DNA from 2 places in the Enterococcus montenegrensis genome. Region 1 is predicted to be linked to the other one. Evidence: riboswitches for the same ligand, from Rfam matches in the RefSeq annotation. Region 1 holds a riboswitch; the other holds the start of a gene.
The links. A riboswitch is a leader RNA that binds a small molecule or an ion and turns the genes downstream of it on or off. The one in region 1 is predicted to bind S-adenosylmethionine.

Region 1 (9,831 bases):
AACCACCAGCGCTTGGAATTGGGGCCGGTATTTCATTATTTGCTGCGGCGTTTTCCCCTTTTTGTGCCTGTGCTGCTTTTTGTTGCTCTGCTTTTTCTTGTGCTTCTTTACGTTTCGCAGCTTTCTTTCTAGCAGCTTCTTCTGCTTGGCGCTTTGCTTCTATTTTGCGCTCATTGCTTACTTTATACGAACTATCATAATTTGTTTTTAAGGCTGTATAGTTACTGGATAAATCCCCCGGTTGGTAATTTTTTAGGCCCAGTGCGTCATTTAGCGCTGTCCTGACTTGGTTTAATTCTGTTTTTTCAGTGGGATTTAAGTTTCCTTTAGCTAATAATTCATTTGCAGCTTGAATTAACTTACGTGCGACTTCTTCATTTTCACTAAAATCTTGTTCGGTATCTTTTGCCCTGTCTTGTAATGTAAAAAGTAGGCTATTAGAAGCTTCGCGCCGACTTTGCAGCGTTATTAGATCATCAGCATCTTTAAAATATTTTTCGTTTTCTTTTTGTAGTTTTCCTAATTCATTTTTATCTGTTTTAGCTAAAAATTTATTTTTTTGTAGTGCCACAGCTGCTTGATTATCAGCTTTTAGATTCGCAACGAAATTTTTCATTTCAGTTTGGTTATCTGACATTTTTTCTGCTAGTGCTGCTGTTTTTTTAGCCAGTTGCCGCACTGGTTTTACTTTTTGTGGTGCGGTAATTTCAGCAAGCTCTGTTGCCAGAACTTCAACTTGCTGCTCATCTGCTTTCTCAATGAAAACTTCCTGACTTTTTTTCGTTAACATATCTAATTCGTCAATTATCTTGTTATATTCGTGAGCTGCTGTTTTGGCTTCATTTATTTCTAGTCTACTATTAATTTTTGCGAGTAATTTTTTTTGTTGCTTAATTTTATCTTGTAGTGAATCACGATTTTCTTTAGTTTTGGCTTCATCAAAAGCGACCACTGTTTGTTTTAATTCGTTTTTATCTTGTGGCGTAATAAATTCTGAAGCAATCGCTTTTTGTACTTTTTGTTCTTGTTTAGCCTGTGTATCATAAACTTCTTGGTAAGCGCTGGCATTCATCCCCGTTGCGACAAAGCCGGCACTCATAAATGCCAGTACTACTCCGATAACATCGCGTTTTAACTTCATATGTATTTCCCCTTTTTACACCAAGTCTTGTTTGCGGTTTTCAATCGAATTTCGATACCATTGCAAGGAAATCTCGATATCTTCTTTTAGTTGTTGGTCGTAGGCAATGTAATTATAGTAAGCGGTAATTTCGCCAATAATCTCATTCAAATCAGCAATTGCTTGCGCATCATCTGTAGTATTTTTATTTTTTAACCTAGCAAATAGTTGGCCCGCTTCGTAATCAAAGTAATGCTTTAATTGATAATCAACAAAGAAAACCAGCACGTCATTTTGTAAAATTTCAGGCTGATAATTTTGCAAGAATTCGATCAATTGATGATAATATTCACTTTCTGGCTTCATTTTCTTCATTTGGAATAAAACAATCCCCATTGCAATTACGTACCAGATAAACGGACTAATTCGAAATATATCCAGTGCTGCAATAAAACTTGCCACGCCTAATAAAAGCGCAGATAAAAGAATAAGTTTTGTTAAATAGCGTTTTTTATTCTTATATAGCGATAAAATATAATAGTACTCGCTCATTTTTTACTCCTCCAATTCACTTTATTTTTTTATTTAATTTCATTGTAGCTTATCCTTTAAAATAAAAGCAAAAAATAAAATAATTATTTAATAATTGAATTTGAACTGTCTATTTTAACAACAAAAAAACTCAAACACGCAAGCTCTTCTTACTGCTCCTGAATCAAGCATAAAAATAGCGCTGTGTTTGAGTTTATTTCAACTTTATGATCTTACTTTTACTAGATATATTGCACAATTGTCATTAAAATTGGGACAACGACAACAAATAAGATGGTACTGGTAGTGACTAGATTTGTGGCGTATTTAACATCTCCATGGGCATCTGCTGCCAAAATTGGCAAGACCGCTAACATTGGTGTTGCCGATTGAACGACTAGTGTTTGTTTCAGCAAGCTGACCAAGTGAATGCCAAACATAGAAGACCCCAAACTGATTAATCCAATTAAAATAATCGGTGACAAAACAAAGCGACCAATTAAAGCAACCACGGTATCGCGGTCAAAGCGGATACTTTTTAATCCAGCATCATATAAGACAATCCCAATATAAAGTAGCGACAATGGTGTCACGATACCTCCAATGTAACCAAGCGTTGCATTTATAAAATTTGGTACTGGAATGCTAAAGATCAAAAAGATTAATGCCACAATAAAGCCCAATAAAGGTGGTGGCAGTAACTTTTTCCAATTCAATTTTGCTTTACTACTACCTTTTTCCTTCGTTGGATCATCATTGGAAATTAAGAACACACCAAAGGCCCAAGTCGACACCGTATTGGTAACATAATAAACCAAAAAGTAAGGCAAAGCTTTTTCCCCAAAAAGGGCGATGTTTAATGGTAAGCCAATAAATATCGTGTTGGCATTTACCACTGCATTCATAAAAATCCCTCGTCGTCCCGGACGGATCTTCATAATTTTAACTAACAGATACGCGATAAGATAGCCAATTACAACTCCTAAGAGGGGAAATAATAAACTCCCTGACAAAGAAATCAAACTGTCTTTAGTTAAATACTTTAAAACCGAGACAAAAATTGAAGCAGGCAGGGCTACTTTTGTAATTAGTCCTGAAATATTTTTGCCAAAATTCTCGTCAAACCAACCTTGTCTTTTCAAAATATAGCCCAAAGCAATCATCAAAATAATGCTAATGACACTTTGAATAGATTGGAAGAAAACCACAATAAACCCTTCTCTCTTTTAATATTCAGGAATCCATTTTGTTGCTTTAACAGCAGTTTTAATGTCGCTGATTTCTTCTTTATTTAGTTTTTGATCTAAAACACTTTGACCAACTACTTCGGCGATTTTTTCAGAAAATGCTGCTAATTTTGCTACTAGTGGTAAAACAGGTGCGCCAGGTTGTGTCGTATCTACGATTCCGCCTAAAGCATGACTTGCTTGGGATAACATTTCTCCATTTACACGACTGGCGGTAGAGGCGATGATCCCCAAACCAAGACCTGGATACATTAGTGCATTGTTGGCTTGACCAATTTGATAAGTAACACCATTATATTCCACGTCTTTTGCTGGAATACCAGTTCCAATCAAGGCTTTCCCATCCGTCCATTTAATCAAGTCTGCTGCAGTTGCTTCAGCTAATTTTGTTGGATTTGATAATGGAAAAATAACTGGACGTTTGGTGTGAGCAGCCATTTCTTTCACAATACTTTCGGTAAAAGCACCTGGTTGTGTGGAAGTTCCAATCATGACCGTAGGGTGAATAGCCTTCACCACATTTTCTAAATTGGTTAAATCCAAATCAGTAGAAAATTCACTCCGTTTACGGGCAAAAGCTTTTTGTCCATTGGTTAAATCAGCTGTATCTTCAAATAATAGACCTTGTTTATCCACCAAATAAAAACGGGCACGCGCTTGTTCTTCACTTAAACCTGCCCGCATTAGCTCATCTAACAATTGGTTGGCAATTCCAACACCGGCCGTACCAGCACCAAAGGTTAGAAAAATTTGATCGCTTAATTTTTCTTGGGAAATATTCATTGCTCCTAAAACACCTGCCAAAACCACAATACCAGTACCTTGAATATCATCGTTAAAGGTTGTGATTTTATCTTGGTATTTTTCTAAAATTGTGGCAGCATTGCTACGGCCAAAATCTTCCCAGTGTAACAATAGTTCTGGAAATAATTTTGTAGCGGCCTGAACAAATTTATCAACAAAATCCATATATTTTTCACCATAAATCCGTTGGTGTTTATTGCCAAGATACAAAGGATCGTTTAACAATTTTTCATTATTTGTTCCCGCATCTAACGAAACAGGTAATACTTGGCTTGGATCAATTCCTGCAGCGGCGGTGTAAACCATTAATTTACCAATGGCGATATCCACACCATTGACACCCCAATCTCCCATGCCCAAAATACCTTCTGCATCCGTTACAACGATTAAGCGAATATCGCGGCCTGCAGCTGCATTTTTTAAACTTGCTTCGATATCTTCTGGTGCATCAATCGATAAAAAAGCTGCATCTTGAGGTTCAACGAATAATTCATTGTATTGTTCAATTGAATCTGCCACCGTTGGATCGTAAACAATTGGCATAAATTCCACGATATGTTGTCCCATCAATTTGTAAAACAATGTGCGGTTCGTATTAAAAATGTTCATTAGAAAAATCCGTTTTTCCAAATCACTAGGTTTACTTAAATATTGTGCATAGGTTTGAACTGCTTGCTCTTCTAGCGTTTGAATACGACTTGGCAGCATCCCAGTTAAACCTAATTTTTCACGTTCAACTTTAGTAAAAGCTGTTCCTTTGTTTAAAAATGGATTGTTTAAAATTTCCATACCTTTCATTTTGAAAGCCTCCTCTTAATTTTGCGGTTATCCCTCGTTGACAATGACAAGGTTAATCCTTATTCCTTGCTATAGTCAAAAGCTGCAGTTATGATAAATTTAATTTATATGATAAGACTACCAAGAACTATTCATTCCAAGCAAATAGGAGGCTTTATCATGAATATTCGTGACTTAGAATACTTTCAACGCCTAGCTTTAGAAAAAAATTATTCTAAAGTAGCCGACTTTTACCACGTTAGCCAACCAACGATTACTTATGCCGTTAAACGCTTAGAAACTGAGCTAAATGTCAGTTTGGTCAATCGTAATCAGGCTCACAAAAATATCACCTTGACCCCAGCCGGTCGCCAATTTTTATTACATGCAAATAGTATTTTGCGGGAGTTGCGAATTGCCAAACAAGAGATGACACATTTCACGGCAAAAAAATTGCCTTTGGGATTGCCACCGATTATCGGCAATTATTATTTTCCAAAATTATCTCCGAAACTTTTACAAGCAGATATCCTTCCCCATCTCATTATTCAACGAGAAGGTTCTGAAAACTTATTGCGCCAAATCAAATTAGGCCGTCTGGATGTTGGCTTAATCGGCTCTTTAGATGCCATTCATGAAGATTCTTTAAATACCGAAATCTTAACTAAGAAAAAATTCAAGATTGTGGCTGCACCAACACACCCCCTAGCTACAAAAAAAACAGTAGCTTTCGCTGACTTAGGGGACGAAAAATTTTTATTACTAAGTGAACAATATGTACACCACCATGCCTTTGCTCGCTTAAGCCAAAGTGGCAATACAGATCCAAAAATTATTTATCAAAGTGATGATTTGGATATCTTAAAAGGTATGATTAAGTCTGGTATGGGAATCGGCTTTTTAGCTGAACTTGCCGTTAGTCCTGATGATAACTTAGTAACGATTGACTTATCGGATTTAACACAGCCGCAATTTCTGATTTCTCTCATCCATCGCAACAGCAGTATCGTAACACCAATTATGGAGGAATTATTGGCATTAATTCGACAAGTTGTCACTGAAGATGAAAATAAAAAAGTTCAAAAAGACTAAATTCCATGTCTTTTTGAACTTTTTTGATAGATTGGTTTATTTTCTAGGTCTAAAGGGAATTACATTATCCGGCAAATGCTCTGGCGGAATTGGCGTTCTGTTATTACTCGAGAGAAAATTGTTAGCACTTTTCTCCGGTTGAAGTAGCCTCGCCTTCATTTGTTCAAGTTCTCGTTTTCCTTCTTCTTTTTCTTCTGCCATTTGTTCTTTAATCGCAACTATATCAGCGGGATCAATCGTTAAATGCTGATACTTTTCCTTAAGGTGATGAAAAGCCATGGCTTCAGCAAAACACTTCGGACCACCACGTGCGACAATTTTCAAATACGTTGCATACTGTCCTGTAAATCTTTTTTTCATCTTAAATTCCTCCTATCTTTCCTTTGGGCAGGATGGAGCACCTTGCTTTTAGCAGGTTGCTGAAGCGTCATAGAGCCTGTTCTCTCAGCTTCTCGTGATAGATGAGTTCAGTATAACATGAATTTTTTAAATTTTTTTTAACAATATTCGTTTGCATACTTAACTAAATATCTTAGCTAATTCGTCAATTTTTTCATGCTTAAGCAGATTAGTGTAATTGGTTAATCCCGCTACCTTTTTTATAATAAGTCTACTAAAAAAAGGACATTGTTTCGGATCATAAATACCACCCACAAATGTTTTTATAGTGGCGTGTTGTAATAATTCTGCAGGAAAATTTTGCTCAAAAACTTCTGTCGCCTTTTCTGGCTGTAGCCCACAAAGAAATAATCCCAGTCTATATTGTTTCAATTCTTCTTGATAGGTTGTCATAAAAGTTTTCATTTCTTTACTAATCATGCCGGCAGTTACAGGCGAGCCGATAATGATTGTCTGATACATTTTCAATTCATTGAAATCAGTTCCTTTTAAAGGGAGTGCAACAGCATCAGGAATCTTTGCAGCAAGTTGAGTGGCAACTTGTTTTGTCGTCCCCTGTTTTGTCGTGTAAACAATTGCAGTCTTCATATTTTCTCTCTATTCATCAGTATTTTGTACTGTTTTATTATACCAAATAATTTTGTAGACTTATTTTCTGAACTTTCGTGATTATTTTATTCTAGTCATCACTTTCCTGATTAACTATACTAACGCTAAATTTTGTTTCGTGTTTTATAAATCATTTTAGAAAAATTGATTTAAACGATCCTTGTCATAAAAAAACGTCCCACACTTAAACAATTAAGTTAAGTGTGGGGCGTCATTGTATTTCTAAATAAATTTTAATCTAGCCTGCCAACTCTTCAAATTGAGAATTGTAAAGTTGTGCGTAGTAGCCACCTTTAGCTAATAATTCTTCGTGGGTACCTTGTTCTTTGATATCCCCATCTTGCATGTAAAGAATTTTATCGGCATCTTTAATTGTCGATAAGCGGTGGGCGATAACAAAGGAAGTTCGTCCGGCCATTAAATTGTTCATAGCATTTTGAATTAAGACTTCTGTCCGTGTATCAACAGAAGATGTCGCTTCATCTAAAATCAAAATTGGTTTATCGGCTAAGATTGCTCGGGCAATGGTTAACAATTGTTTTTGTCCTTGGGAGATGTTAGAAGATTCTTCGTTTAACTCCATGTTGTAGCCACCAGGCAATGTTTCAATAAAGTGATGAACATGGGCTGCTTTTGCTGCTGCGTAAACTTCTTCATCTGTTGCATCTAAGTTCCCATAACGTAAGTTGTCCATAATGGTTCCTTTAAACAACCACGTATCTTGTAGGACCATCCCGATATTTTCCCGTAAGTCGGCACGATTGAAATCGCGAATATCATGCCCATCAATTTTAATGGCGCCTGAGTTTACATCGTAAAAACGCATCAACAATTTGACCATTGTTGTTTTACCAGCACCAGTTGGTCCAACGATGGCAACAGTTTGCCCAGGATCAACATGACTGCTGAAATCGTTAATGATGATTTTATCTGGTGTGTAACCAAAGTGTACATGTTCAAAGTCCACTTCACCTTTAACTTTACCGATCTTCACTGGATTTTCGACTGTTTGTGCTTCTTCTTCTTCACCTAAGAATTCAAAAACACGTTCAGCTGCGGCTGCCATAGATTGCAGCATATTCGAAACTTGTGCCAATTGGGCAATAGGTTGTGTCAAGTTACGAACGTATTGGATAAACGCTTGAATATCCCCAACGGTAATTGTACCGTTATACGCCAAGATACCCCCGATAATCGCGACTGCAACATAACCTAAGTTACCAACAAAGTTCATAATCGGTTGCATCAAACCTGAAAGAAATTGTGATTTCCAAGCAGATTTAAAAAGAATGTCATTTTGTTCTTTGAATTCATTCAACGCATTTTCTTCATCGTTAAATAGATGAACAATATTGTAACCACCGACAGTTTCTTCTACTTGACCATTAATTTTACCTAAATATTTTTGTTGCGTAGCAAAATATTTTTGTGAGTATTTTACGACAACCATAATTAGGAGTAACGAAATGGGTACGATCAAAATAGAGATACCAGTCATTTTAACAGAGATCGATAACATCATGATGATTACACCAATAATAGTAAAAGTTGACGTAATCAACTGCGTAACCGATTGGTTTAAAGATTGTCCCAGCGTATCCACATCATTTGTGATACGGGATAAAACTTCACCAGTTGTCCGGCTTTCAAAGTAATTCATTGGCATCCGGTTGATTTTCTCAGAAATTTCTTTACGCATACGATAGGTAACTTTTTGCGTGACCGTGGACATAATCCAACCTTGCATCACACCAAATAGTGCAGCTACTAAGTACAAACCTAACATGAAGAGTAAAATTTGACCGATTTTATCAAAGTTGATGCCGCCGGTACCTTGATATTTTTTAATTAAGCCATTAAAAAGTTCTGTAATGGCTTTAGATAAGATTTTTGGTCCCCAAATATTGAAAACAGTTGATGCTGCCGCGAATATCATGACGAACAAGACAGCAATCTTATAATTTGCCATATAGGAGACTAATTTTTTGATAGTACCTTTGAAGTCTTTGGCTTTTTCGCCACCGGCCATACCGCCGCCCATTGGTCCATGTCCGCCCCGCGGACGTTGTTGTTTACTTTCTGCCATTTTCTTCGCCTCCTATTCTGCTTCCAAACCTAATTCAGCATTACTCAATTGTGATGAAGCAATTTCTTGATAAACAGCAGATGTTTCCATCAATTCATCATGTGTACCTTGCGCCACAATCCGACCTTCATTTAAAACGATAATATTGTCAGCATGCAAAATAGTAGAAATTTTTTGTGCCACAATAATTTGGGTAATATCTTTAACATTTTCTGCTAATGCGCGTCGCAGTGCAACATCCGTTTTATTATCCAAAGCAGAAAGTGAATCGTCAAAAATCAAAATTTTCGGATCTTTTGCTAACGCACGTGCAATGGACAAGCGTTGTTTTTGACCACCAGAAACGTTTGTCCCACCTTGTGAGATGGCACGATCATAACCGTCATCATTGGAGTCGATGAATTCTTCTGCTTGGGCAATCATCGCGGCTTTTTTCATTTGTTCGTCTGTAATACCTTCCACGTCACCAAATTTAATATTAGATTTAATATCGCCAGAGAATAAAATTCCTTTTTGCGGTACAAACCCGATTAAATCATGTAATTTATGCAAACTCATTTGGCGAATGTCTACGCCATCAATGGTAATGCGACCAGTCGAAACATCAAACAAACGGGGAATCAAGTTGACAACCGTTGACTTACCAGAACCCGTGGAACCGATTAAAGCTGTTGTTTGCCCAGGTTTAGCAGTGAAATTCAAATGATGCAATACATCTTCATCTGCATCTGGGTAACGGAATGTTACACCTTCGAATTTTACTTCCCCATTAAAGTCGTGATCATCTTGAGGTTGTTCAGGATTAGTAATTGTTGGTTTTGTTTCTAAGACTTCGTCAACGCGACCAGCAGATACGTTAGCACGTGGTAAAATAATTGAAACCATCGAAAGCATCATAAAGGCCATTACGATTTGCATTGTATACGTAATAAAGGCCATCATATCCCCAACTTGTAATTGTCCGGCATCCATATTGTGACCGCCAACCCAAACGATTAAAACAGAAATACCATTCATCAACAACATCATAATTGGCATCATAATAGACATCGCCCGGTTAACAAACATTTGCGTTTTCATTAGGTCTGTATTGGCACCATCAAAACGTTTTTCTTCGTATTTTTCACGGGAGAAGGCCCGAATAACTGGTAAACCAGTAATGATTT
Region 2 (9,831 bases), 330 kb from region 1:
AACTTAATTTGTTTTTCTTCTTTACGTCGTTCTTTACGAGAAACAAGTTGGGTCAAGTTGCTCGCCTCCTTTTTTAAGCTTTTCTTAACTTTAAGTATACAGGCTAATGTTTTTTATTAAAAGTTTTAAACGATTATTTCGGCAATTTGTTAAATTGCTGTAACATTATCTTTATTTAGTTATTTTTATTACTAACATTATTTATTTTATCAAGCTTTATCTGCTTAATTATTGAGAAATTAAGTTATTAAAAAACAGCAAAATATTGCAAAACGATTACATAAGTTCTGCTTTGTAAAATATTTTTATATTATTTAATAAAAATGTGAAAAAGTGATATTTTCGACTTTTTTTAACCTTATCTTAATATCAGAAAAAATTTGTACCAATAAAAGAAAGGGACAACTTCTCATGCTATAATAATTCCATTGTCAAATAATTACTTACATTTACTAAAGGAGAATTTATGAAACATAAACTTTATTACCAATTTGCTGGTAGTTGTTCCTTATTACTGTTTGTCTTTTTAGGTTATGTGGTGAAATTTTACCGCCAATGGTTAACAGGCTTTGATAATTTTGTTACCAGCATCCTTCGTAGTGGATATCCCACTTGGAATAGTTTTTTTATTTGGATTACAAAATTTGCTAACCCTGCCACGATTGTCATTTTGGCACTGGCCTTTTTATTTTTATTTTATCGCGGAAAGTATTACGCAGAAGCGCTGTGGCTCTTTATAAATGTCGGCTTAGTGTCAGGGATTGTAAATCCGCTGATTAAGCTTGTCTTCCAACGTGAACGTCCTACATTAGAGCATTTAGTGTCTGAACATAGTTTTAGTTTTCCCAGTGGACATGCTTGTGCCAGCATGATTTTATATGGTACTTTGATTTTCATTTTGCCAGGTTTACTGAAAAACAAGCAAATTTTACTCGGACTACAAATTCTGCTTGGCATTTTAATTGTTCTTATTGGTACTAGCCGTATTTATCTCGGTGTTCATTTTCCAAGTGATATTATTGGTGGCTATAGCCTTGCTCTGGGCTGGCTCTGCCTAACATATCCTTACTTTAGCGAAAAACGCTTTGTCTGGCGTTTTAAAAACCAACAGAAATAATGAGGGAATAGCAAATGACTTTTTTATATAGTGAAGATACCAACAAACGTTATCATTCATGGAATTATGCTTTACGCCAAGAATTTGGTGGTAAAATTTTCAAAGTACCTGTCGATGGTGGTTTTGATTGTCCGAATCGCGATGGTACCGTTGCGCGAGGCGGCTGCACTTTTTGCAGTGTTTCTGGTTCTGGAGACATGATTGTTGCACCAGAAGATCCCCTACCCCTTCAGTTTCATAAAGAAATTGATATGATGCACCAAAAATGGCCCCATGTCGACCAATATATTGTTTATTTTCAAAATTTCACGAATACCCATGCCCCTTTAGCGGTCATTAAAGAGCGTTTTGAACAAGTGGTTAATTTACCCGGGGTAGTCGGACTTTCTGTGGGGACTCGCCCAGATTGCTTGCCTGAAGACGTGGTAGAATATTTAGCTGAGCTAAACGAACGTTTGTATCTATGGGTTGAATTAGGCTTACAGACGACTTATGAACAAACAAGTAAAATTATTAATCGCGCTCACGATTATCCAACTTATGTTGATGCCGTGGCTCGCTTGCGCAAACACAATATAAATGTCTGTACACATTTAATTAATGGCTTACCTGGGGAAACACCGGAAATGATGGTGGAAAATGTTCGGCGTACCTTACTGGACAGTGATATTCAAGGTATTAAATTACATTTATTGCATCTGATGCGCAACACCCGCATGTTACGAGATTACCATGAAGGCCGCTTGCAACTGATGAGCCGCAAAAGCTATGTCACGGTTATTTGTGATCAATTGGAATTAATTCCGCCTGAGGTGATCATCCACCGCTTAACCGGCGATGCCCCGTGGGATTCTTTGATTGGGCCGATGTGGAGTTTAAAAAAATGGGAAGTCTTAAATGCCATTGACGAAGAAATGCGTCGGCGCAATACGTATCAAGGAAGTAAAAATGTCTTGCTGGAGGCAAAAATTCATGCTTAAAACGGCCATGCATTATAGCCACGAACTTTTAAGTGAAGTTGTAACTATTGGTGATCATGTCGTCGACGCCACTATGGGCAATGGTCACGACACGCTTTTTTTAGCTAAATTAGTAGGCGTAGGTGGTAGAGTTGATGCTTTTGATATTCAAAAGGCTGCCCTTTTAGCTACAAAAGAAAAATTAGCTGCCCATCCTGAGGGCGTGGCTGTCAATTTACATTTAACCGGTCACGAGAATGTTGCCGATTACTTGCAAGGTGAAAAAATTAAAGCCGCTATTTTTAATCTGGGCTATTTGCCACAAAGTGATAAACAGATTATCACTTTACCGCAGACAACAAAGAAATCATTAGATGCGCTTTTGGCCCATTTACAACCAAAAGGACGTATTATCATCGTCTGTTATTACGGTCATCCTGGTGGTAGAGAAGAATTAGAAACAATTCAAGCCTATTGCAGTGATTTGCCACAAAAACAATACAACGTCTTAGCCTATCAATTTATCAATCAAAAAAATCAGCCACCATTATTATTTTGCATTGAAGCCAAGTAATAGTGAACACTAGCTCGAATAAAAACACGCGGATTTGGATGGTTCTCATAAAGAGCACAATCATCCAAATCCGCGTGTTTTTTAATTAAAAGGTAATTTTAGTCATGATAAATCAAATGCTGAAATGAAGTAGCTTGGTTTGCCAAATGATTTGTCACCACTTCATTTAAAACAGGTGGTCGTAAATCCAATTTTTTAGAGGCCAAATCTAGCCAAGAAAGTGTAATAGTCTTTTCTATACCACTGATAATTGGCAATGTTTGACTATCCGTAACAGTTTGCAAGTGATATAAAAAAAGCACTTGATGATAATCATCGCCTTCATAGACAAAAAAGTTTTCAATGACTGCCATGAGATCTTTTGTTTTTACGTCTAAACCACTTTCTTCTTTCAACTCACGAATAACAGCTGCTTGGGAAGATTCCCCCGTTTTTACTGCTCCACCTGGTAAGGTTTGTGTCCCATCGTCCTCTGTTGAAACTAAAATATGGCCTTTTTGAATTAAAATTCCGCTTGACCGTACATCAAAACGATCTGTGGCAATCTTGGTTCTGATATCTGTCTTGGTATACATGTTGTTCTCCTTTATAAAACAAACAGCTTTTTACTAGTTAAATCTCAACAGGCAACCATTGCAAAACTTTTTGAATCCATTCATCCCAAAAATCCCACGTATGCGCTCCTGGTCCTTCTTCATAGGTAATGAAAAAACCAGCTGCTTGCGCTTTTTGAACAAAGTATTGGTTACTTTGATACAAAAAGTCCTCTGTCCCGCAGCAAACAAATAGTTTAGGTGCGACTTCTGGTGCCACTGTAGTTAAAAGGTGAATCGGATCGTTTTCAGAGCCCTTCATTTTTTCAACGGGTCCAAAAACGCCTTCCCAATAGGCTTGGCTACCTGATTGTAATAACACTTCAGGATCGCTAGCCAAAGCTAAAGCACCAGAAAGGCTAGCAACAGCGGCAAATTTATCCGGACAACGCAAACCTAATTTAATCACACCATAGCCTCCCATTGAAAGACCAGCCGCAAATGTTTTTTCTTTCTTGGTTGTTAGTTGTGGAAATAATTCATGTAAAATATCTGGTAATTCTTCTGAAATAAAAGTCCAATACTGCATGCCATAACGGGTATCTGTATAAAATCCTAGTTCCGTCGTAGGCATCACCACTGCGATCTCACTTTCCCGTACATAGCGTTCGATACTGCTGCGGCGCATCCACGCTGTCTCATTCCCGCCCATACCGTGTAACAGATATAAAACCGGCACATCGTCTTTTTTGTCTCGCGTTAACCGTGCGCTACTTTGCGGTAAAATTAAATTCAATCCTACGTCTAAATTTAAAACACTTGAATAAATATTTGCTTGTATAAATGCCAACTTTTGCCACCTCGACTTTTCAATGTCTCGTTTTCCAAAATGATAACGTCTGGCTGTCCTTGGAGAGGCTTGGGATAAATTTCTAAAGCAATTTAATAAAATTACATCCTCTTATCTGGCAGACAAACGCCCCGCTAAAATTCTTCTTCATTACATTGTATCAGACTTTTTCAAAAATAGGGTCAAAACCAAAGCCGCAACAATTAAAATAGCCCCCGCCAAATAGACACCATGTAAACTAGCAAAAAGAATCCCCCGCAATGTTTCCCGTAAACCCGATGCCAAAAGTTTTGCTGTCTGAGGATTTACCAATTGATTCATGACATCATTTTTATTTGCCACTGTCACACTTTGCAACTTAGCTGCAGTAATCCCATTTAATAAGATACCAAAAACAGAGACCATAATCGTTTGGCCAATCGTCCGCGCTAACGTATTAAAAGAAGTGGCTACCCCCATCTGTTCCGGCAAAACGCTACTTTGCGCACTAACCGTACAGGTCACCGTCACCGCCCCCAAACCAATACCGAGAATGGTTGAGATAGCAAAAAACCAAAGCCAATTTGTGTGTTGGGGCACCACGACCAAACAAACCGCCCCAAAAAGCGTTATGATTATTCCTCGAAGCAACACCCGTTTAACCGCAATCGTTGCCATCCAACGTCCTGCCAAAAACGAACCCACTAACCACAATAACGACAATGGTGCCAAAACAAGTCCGCCAATTCCAGCCGAAAGTCCCAGCACACCTTGCATCCACATCGGAATATAAACATCTACCCCAATTAAAAAGCCACTAGCTAGCGCTGCTACTAAGTTCACCACCACAAATAAAGGCTGTGTGAATAAGTGTAACGAGATAACGGGATCTTCTGCGCGCTTTTCTGCATAAACAAACAAAATCCCTGCTGCAACTGCTACAATTGCTAAAACAATAACTTTAACAGATAAACCTTCATCACCTAAAAACTGGAAAGCTAACAATAGTGCTAATAACAGACCCATTAAAGATAGACTACCAAAAATATCCATCTTCTTTTGCTGATACCTTACTTTTTCTTCTACCAAATAAAGCCAAATTAAAATAATCAAAATAATTCCAATTGGTACATTAATAAAGAAAATCCAGTGCCAACCGATGGTATCTACGATAATGCCACCAGCTAATGGACCGACTACCGAGGCAATTCCCCAGGCAGTACTGTTTAACCCCAGCACCTTCGCACGTTTTTCTTTATCATACAAATCACCAATAATCGTCAATGCTACTGGCATCATCGCGCCAGCTCCCATTCCTTGAATGGCTCTGGAAATAATCAACGTCAGCATAGTATTAGATAGACCACAAAGCGCCGAACCAATAATAAATAGTACGGTTCCTAAAATGAAAATTGGTTTACGACCGATTTTATCAGCTAATTTCCCATAAATCGGTGTTAACATGGCATTGGTTAATAAATAGATTGAAAAGACCCAGTTCATAATTTCAATGCCGTGTAATGAGCCGACGATTGTTGGCATAGCCGTCGTTACGATTGTTCCTTCCACCGCTGTCATAAATGTTGCCACAAAAACAGCAACCGTAACTAGCGTAACATTTGTTTCTTTTTTCATTTTTAACCTCCTCAACTAAACTTAAACTCTCTTTTTACAACAACTAGCAAAAAATTGCATTTAAATTTTCGTATCTCTTTTTTAAAAGCTATTTTCCTCAAAGAAAAGCCGCTATCACCTAAGCAATAGCGGCCAAAAAAATCAAGTAAACAATCAGTATTATGCGTTCACACTAGCTAGCAATGCGTCTACTTTATCCGTGTGTTCCCATGGTAAATCAACATCAGTCCGACCAAAATGGCCATAAGCTGCTGTCTGACGATAAATCGGACGACGCAAGTCCAACATCTCAATAATGCCAGCTGGACGTAAATCAAAGTTTTCACGAATTGCTTCAATTAATTTTTCATCACTGACAGTACCAGTTCCAAAAGTATTAATTGAAATCGAAACAGGTTGTGCTACACCGATTGCGTAAGCCAATTGTACTTCAACTTTGCTAGCAAGTTTAGCCGCCACAATATTTTTTGCAATATAACGAGCAGCATAACTAGCCGAACGGTCAACTTTAGTAGCATCTTTACCAGAAAAAGCACCGCCACCATGACGGGCATATCCCCCGTAAGTATCTACAATAATTTTACGACCTGTTAACCCGGCATCTCCTTGTGGCCCACCAATTACAAAGCGTCCTGTAGGATTGATAAAGTATTTTGTATCTTCATCTAATAATTCACTTGGGATAACTGGTTCAATAACTTTTTTAATCACATCTTTACGGATTGTCGCGTTGTCAGCAGCATCATCGTGCTGTGTGCTAATTACGACTGTATCGATTCGTTTAGCTTTACCAGCTTCATCATATTCTACCGTCACTTGCGACTTTGCATCAGGACGTAAATATTTAAGTTCACCATTTTTACGTAGCTCTGCTAAACGACGAACTAATTTATGACTTAATGAAATTGGCAATGGCATTAATTCTGGTGTTTCATCACAAGCAAAACCAAACATTAAACCTTGGTCGCCTGCTCCAATCTCATCAATCATCGCATCTTTATTATCGCGACTTTCCAAAGCGGCATCTACGCCTTGTGCAATATCAGGTGATTGTTCATCAATTGCTACTAAAACAGCAACTGTATCCCCATCAAAGCCAAATTTAGCGCGCGTATAGCCGATATCTTTAATCGTATTTCGAACGATTTTTTGAATATCTACATAAGCCGATGTCGAAATTTCACCAAACACTAAAACTAAACCCGTTGTTACTGAAGTTTCACATGCTACACGAGCAGTTGGATCCTTCGCTAAAATTGCATCCAAGATTGCATCACTGATTTGATCAGCCACCTTATCTGGATGTCCTTCAGAAACAGATTCTGAAGTAAATAAATGTCTTTCTGTCATGATGATTCCCCCTAATAATATTCGGTTACAAGGCATCTTCGCAGTGCGAATCCTCTCGGGAACTTGCAACGTTTGTAGTATAGCAGATTTAATCAGATAAAGCTCGCTTATTTTATTATATTTCCTAATAAAACAAAAAAAAGAAGATACACGACGTATCTTCTCATGATCCGTACGGGATTCGAACCCGTGTTACCGCCGTGAAAGGGCGGTGTCTTAACCGCTTGACCAACGGACCAATCATTAATGGGCCTAAATGGACTCGAACCATCGACCTCACGCTTATCAGGCGTGCGCTCTAACCAGCTGAGCTATAGGCCCATATAAAACTAAACAACTTTTTCAATGAAATACATTAAAAAAGAGATGGCGCGGGACAGAATCGAACTGCCGACACATGGAGCTTCAATCCATTGCTCTACCAACTGAGCTACCGAGCCAAAACGGTCCCGACGGGACTCGAACCCGCGATCTCCTGCGTGACAGGCAGGCGTGATAACCACTACACTACGGGACCAGGGTTTAGTTTTATAATTGCGGGAGCAGGATTTGAACCTACGACCTTCGGGTTATGAGCCCGACGAGCTACCAGACTGCTCCATCCCGCGATAATATAAGTTTTACTAACTCTCTACATAAATATAGAATTGTAGCAAAGGAGGATAAGGGATTCGAACCCTTGCACGGTTTTACCCGCCTGACGGTTTTCAAGACCGTTCCCTTCAGCCGGACTTGGGTAATCCTCCAAAAAAAAAAAAATGACCCGTACGGGATTCGAACCCGTGTTACCGCCGTGAAAGGGCGGTGTCTTAACCACTTGACCAACGGGCCAGCTAGAACGGAGAAGGAGGGATTTGAACCCTCGCGCCGGTTTCCCGACCTACACCCTTAGCAGGGGCGCCTCTTCAGCCACTTGAGTACTTCCCCAAAAACCAAAAATGTTTTGATTTTGTAATGGGCCTAAATGGACTCGAACCATCGACCTCACGCTTATCAGGCGTGCGCTCTAACCAGCTGAGCTATAGGCCCATATTTAAAAACTAAAAGCGGGTGACGAGAATCGAACTCGCGACAACAGCTTGGAAGGCTGTGGTTTTACCACTAAACTACACCCGCATGGCGGTCCCGACGGGACTCGAACCCGCGATCTCCTGCGTGACAGGCAGGCGTGATAACCACTACACTACGGGACCAGGATTTAGTTTTTAAAATTGCGGGAGCAGGATTTGAACCTACGACCTTCGGGTTATGAGCCCGACGAGCTACCAGACTGCTCCATCCCGCGATAATATAAGTTTTACTAACTCTCTACATAAATATAGAATTGTAGCAAAGGAGGATAAGGGATTCGAACCCTTGCACGGTTTTACCCGCCTGACGGTTTTCAAGACCGTTCCCTTCAGCCGGACTTGGGTAATCCTCCAAAAAAATCAAATCTACAATGCCACGGATGGACCTTGTAGGACTCGAACCTACGACCGGACGGTTATGAGCCGTCTGCTCTAACCAACTGAGCTAAAGGTCCAGGCTCTAAAAAATCGCGGCGGAGGGGATCGAACCCCCGACCTCCCGGGTATGAACCGGACGCTCTAGCCAGCTGAGCTACACCGCGAATAATCACTTTATTATTACTATTAAAATGATATGGAGCCTAGCGGGATCGAACCGCTGACCTCCTGCGTGCAAAGCAGGCGCTCTCCCAGCTGAGCTAAGGCCCCTTGTTTCTTTTAAATCGGGAAGACAGGATTCGAACCTGCGACCCCTTGGTCCCAAACCAAGTGCTCTACCAAGCTGAGCTACTTCCCGTTAAATTATTACTACGCGCCCAAGAGGAGTCGAACCCCTAACCTTTTGATCCGTAGTCAAACACTCTATCCAGTTGAGCTATGGGCGCATCTTTCTAATGCCGAGGACCGGAATCGAACCGGTACGGTGATCACTCACCGCAGGATTTTAAGTCCTGTGCGTCTGCCAGTTCCGCCACCCCGGCTTTTTTACTTTTTAAAGTAAAGCGGAAAACGGGGTTCGAACCCGCGACCCCCACCTTGGCAAGGTGGTGCTCTACCACTGAGCTATTTCCGCATGGTTTTGATGCCGGCTAAAGGACTTGAACCCTCGACCCTCTGATTACAAATCAGATGCTCTACCAACTGAGCTAAGCCGGCCTTTTATGCGGGTGAAGGGACTTGAACCCCCACGCCGTAAGGCGCCAGATCCTAAATCTGGTGCGTCTGCCAATTCCGCCACACCCGCATATTTCTTATGAGCCGTACAGGGCTCGAACCTGTGACCCTCTGATTAAAAGTCAGATGCTCTACCAACTGAGCTAACGGCTCATATGGGGGTTAACGGGTTCGAACCGCTGACCCTCTGCTTGTAAGGCAGATGCTCTCCCAGCTGAGCTAAACCCCCATAAGTTCGCGTGGCGACGTCCTACTCTCACAAAGGGAAACCCTTCACTACAATCGGCGCTAAGAAGCTTAACTTCTGTGTTCGGCATGGTTACAGGTGTATCCTTCTCGCTATCGCCACCACACTATTTAATTAAGTGAATTTCATTCACTCAAAACTGGATCTTGAAGTTTTTCAAAACTCTTCCGAGTTTTCTTTTACTTTGGTTAAGTCCTCGATCGATTAGTATCAGTCCGCTCCATACATCACTGTACTTCCACTCCTGACCTATCTACCTGATCTTCTCTCAGGGATCTTACTTTCTTTAAGAAATGGGAAATCTCATCTTGAGGTGGGCTTCACACTTAGATGCTTTCAGCGTTTATCCCTTCCCTACATAGCTACCCAGCGATGCCTCTGGCGAGACAACTGGTACACCAGCG

Region 2: it holds a riboswitch for S-adenosylmethionine, as region 1 does, so the genes downstream of both, metK (methionine adenosyltransferase) here and P3T75_RS10485 (hypothetical protein) in region 1, are expected to answer to the same signal.

The regions. Positions count from the first base shown of each region.
Region 1 is NZ_CP120467.1:2,174,786-2,184,616, forward strand. Features, by position in the region: gene P3T75_RS10460 (hypothetical protein) at 1-1,141, opposite strand, end outside; gene P3T75_RS10465 (hypothetical protein) at 1,157-1,672, opposite strand; gene P3T75_RS10470 (AEC family transporter) at 1,894-2,859, opposite strand; gene P3T75_RS10475 (malolactic enzyme) at 2,878-4,500, opposite strand; gene P3T75_RS10480 (LysR family transcriptional regulator) at 4,660-5,571, shown strand; gene P3T75_RS10485 (hypothetical protein) at 5,608-5,931, opposite strand; SAM riboswitch class I at 5,941-6,035, opposite strand; gene P3T75_RS10490 (flavodoxin domain-containing protein) at 6,091-6,558, opposite strand; gene P3T75_RS10495 (ABC transporter ATP-binding protein) at 6,818-8,665, opposite strand; gene P3T75_RS10500 (ABC transporter ATP-binding protein) at 8,678-9,831, opposite strand, start outside.
Region 2 is NZ_CP120467.1:2,509,188-2,519,018, forward strand. Features, by position in the region: gene P3T75_RS12040 (LysM peptidoglycan-binding domain-containing protein) at 1-56, opposite strand, end outside; gene P3T75_RS12045 (phosphatase PAP2 family protein) at 467-1,117, shown strand; gene P3T75_RS12050 (TIGR01212 family radical SAM protein) at 1,132-2,097, shown strand; gene P3T75_RS12055 (tRNA (mnm(5)s(2)U34)-methyltransferase) at 2,090-2,650, shown strand; gene P3T75_RS12060 (NUDIX hydrolase) at 2,749-3,225, opposite strand; gene P3T75_RS12065 (alpha/beta hydrolase) at 3,263-4,033, opposite strand; gene P3T75_RS12070 (MDR family MFS transporter) at 4,184-5,647, opposite strand; gene metK (methionine adenosyltransferase) at 5,807-6,997, opposite strand; SMK box riboswitch at 6,995-7,071, opposite strand; tRNA gene P3T75_RS12080 (tRNA-Glu) at 7,164-7,235, opposite strand; tRNA gene P3T75_RS12085 (tRNA-Ile) at 7,245-7,318, opposite strand; tRNA gene P3T75_RS12090 (tRNA-Phe) at 7,365-7,437, opposite strand; tRNA gene P3T75_RS12095 (tRNA-Asp) at 7,442-7,514, opposite strand; tRNA gene P3T75_RS12100 (tRNA-Met) at 7,532-7,605, opposite strand; tRNA gene P3T75_RS12105 (tRNA-Ser) at 7,654-7,743, opposite strand; tRNA gene P3T75_RS12110 (tRNA-Glu) at 7,757-7,828, opposite strand; tRNA gene P3T75_RS12115 (tRNA-Ser) at 7,837-7,924, opposite strand; tRNA gene P3T75_RS12120 (tRNA-Ile) at 7,953-8,026, opposite strand; tRNA gene P3T75_RS12125 (tRNA-Gly) at 8,043-8,113, opposite strand; tRNA gene P3T75_RS12130 (tRNA-Asp) at 8,115-8,190, opposite strand; tRNA gene P3T75_RS12135 (tRNA-Met) at 8,209-8,282, opposite strand; tRNA gene P3T75_RS12140 (tRNA-Ser) at 8,331-8,420, opposite strand; tRNA gene P3T75_RS12145 (tRNA-Ile) at 8,449-8,522, opposite strand; tRNA gene P3T75_RS12150 (tRNA-Met) at 8,536-8,609, opposite strand; tRNA gene P3T75_RS12155 (tRNA-Ala) at 8,643-8,715, opposite strand; tRNA gene P3T75_RS12160 (tRNA-Pro) at 8,730-8,803, opposite strand; tRNA gene P3T75_RS12165 (tRNA-Arg) at 8,818-8,891, opposite strand; tRNA gene P3T75_RS12170 (tRNA-Leu) at 8,902-8,987, opposite strand; tRNA gene P3T75_RS12175 (tRNA-Gly) at 9,008-9,079, opposite strand; tRNA gene P3T75_RS12180 (tRNA-Thr) at 9,090-9,162, opposite strand; tRNA gene P3T75_RS12185 (tRNA-Leu) at 9,169-9,250, opposite strand; tRNA gene P3T75_RS12190 (tRNA-Lys) at 9,261-9,333, opposite strand; tRNA gene P3T75_RS12195 (tRNA-Val) at 9,337-9,409, opposite strand; rRNA gene rrf (5S ribosomal RNA) at 9,418-9,533, opposite strand; rRNA gene P3T75_RS12205 (23S ribosomal RNA) at 9,612-9,831, opposite strand, start outside.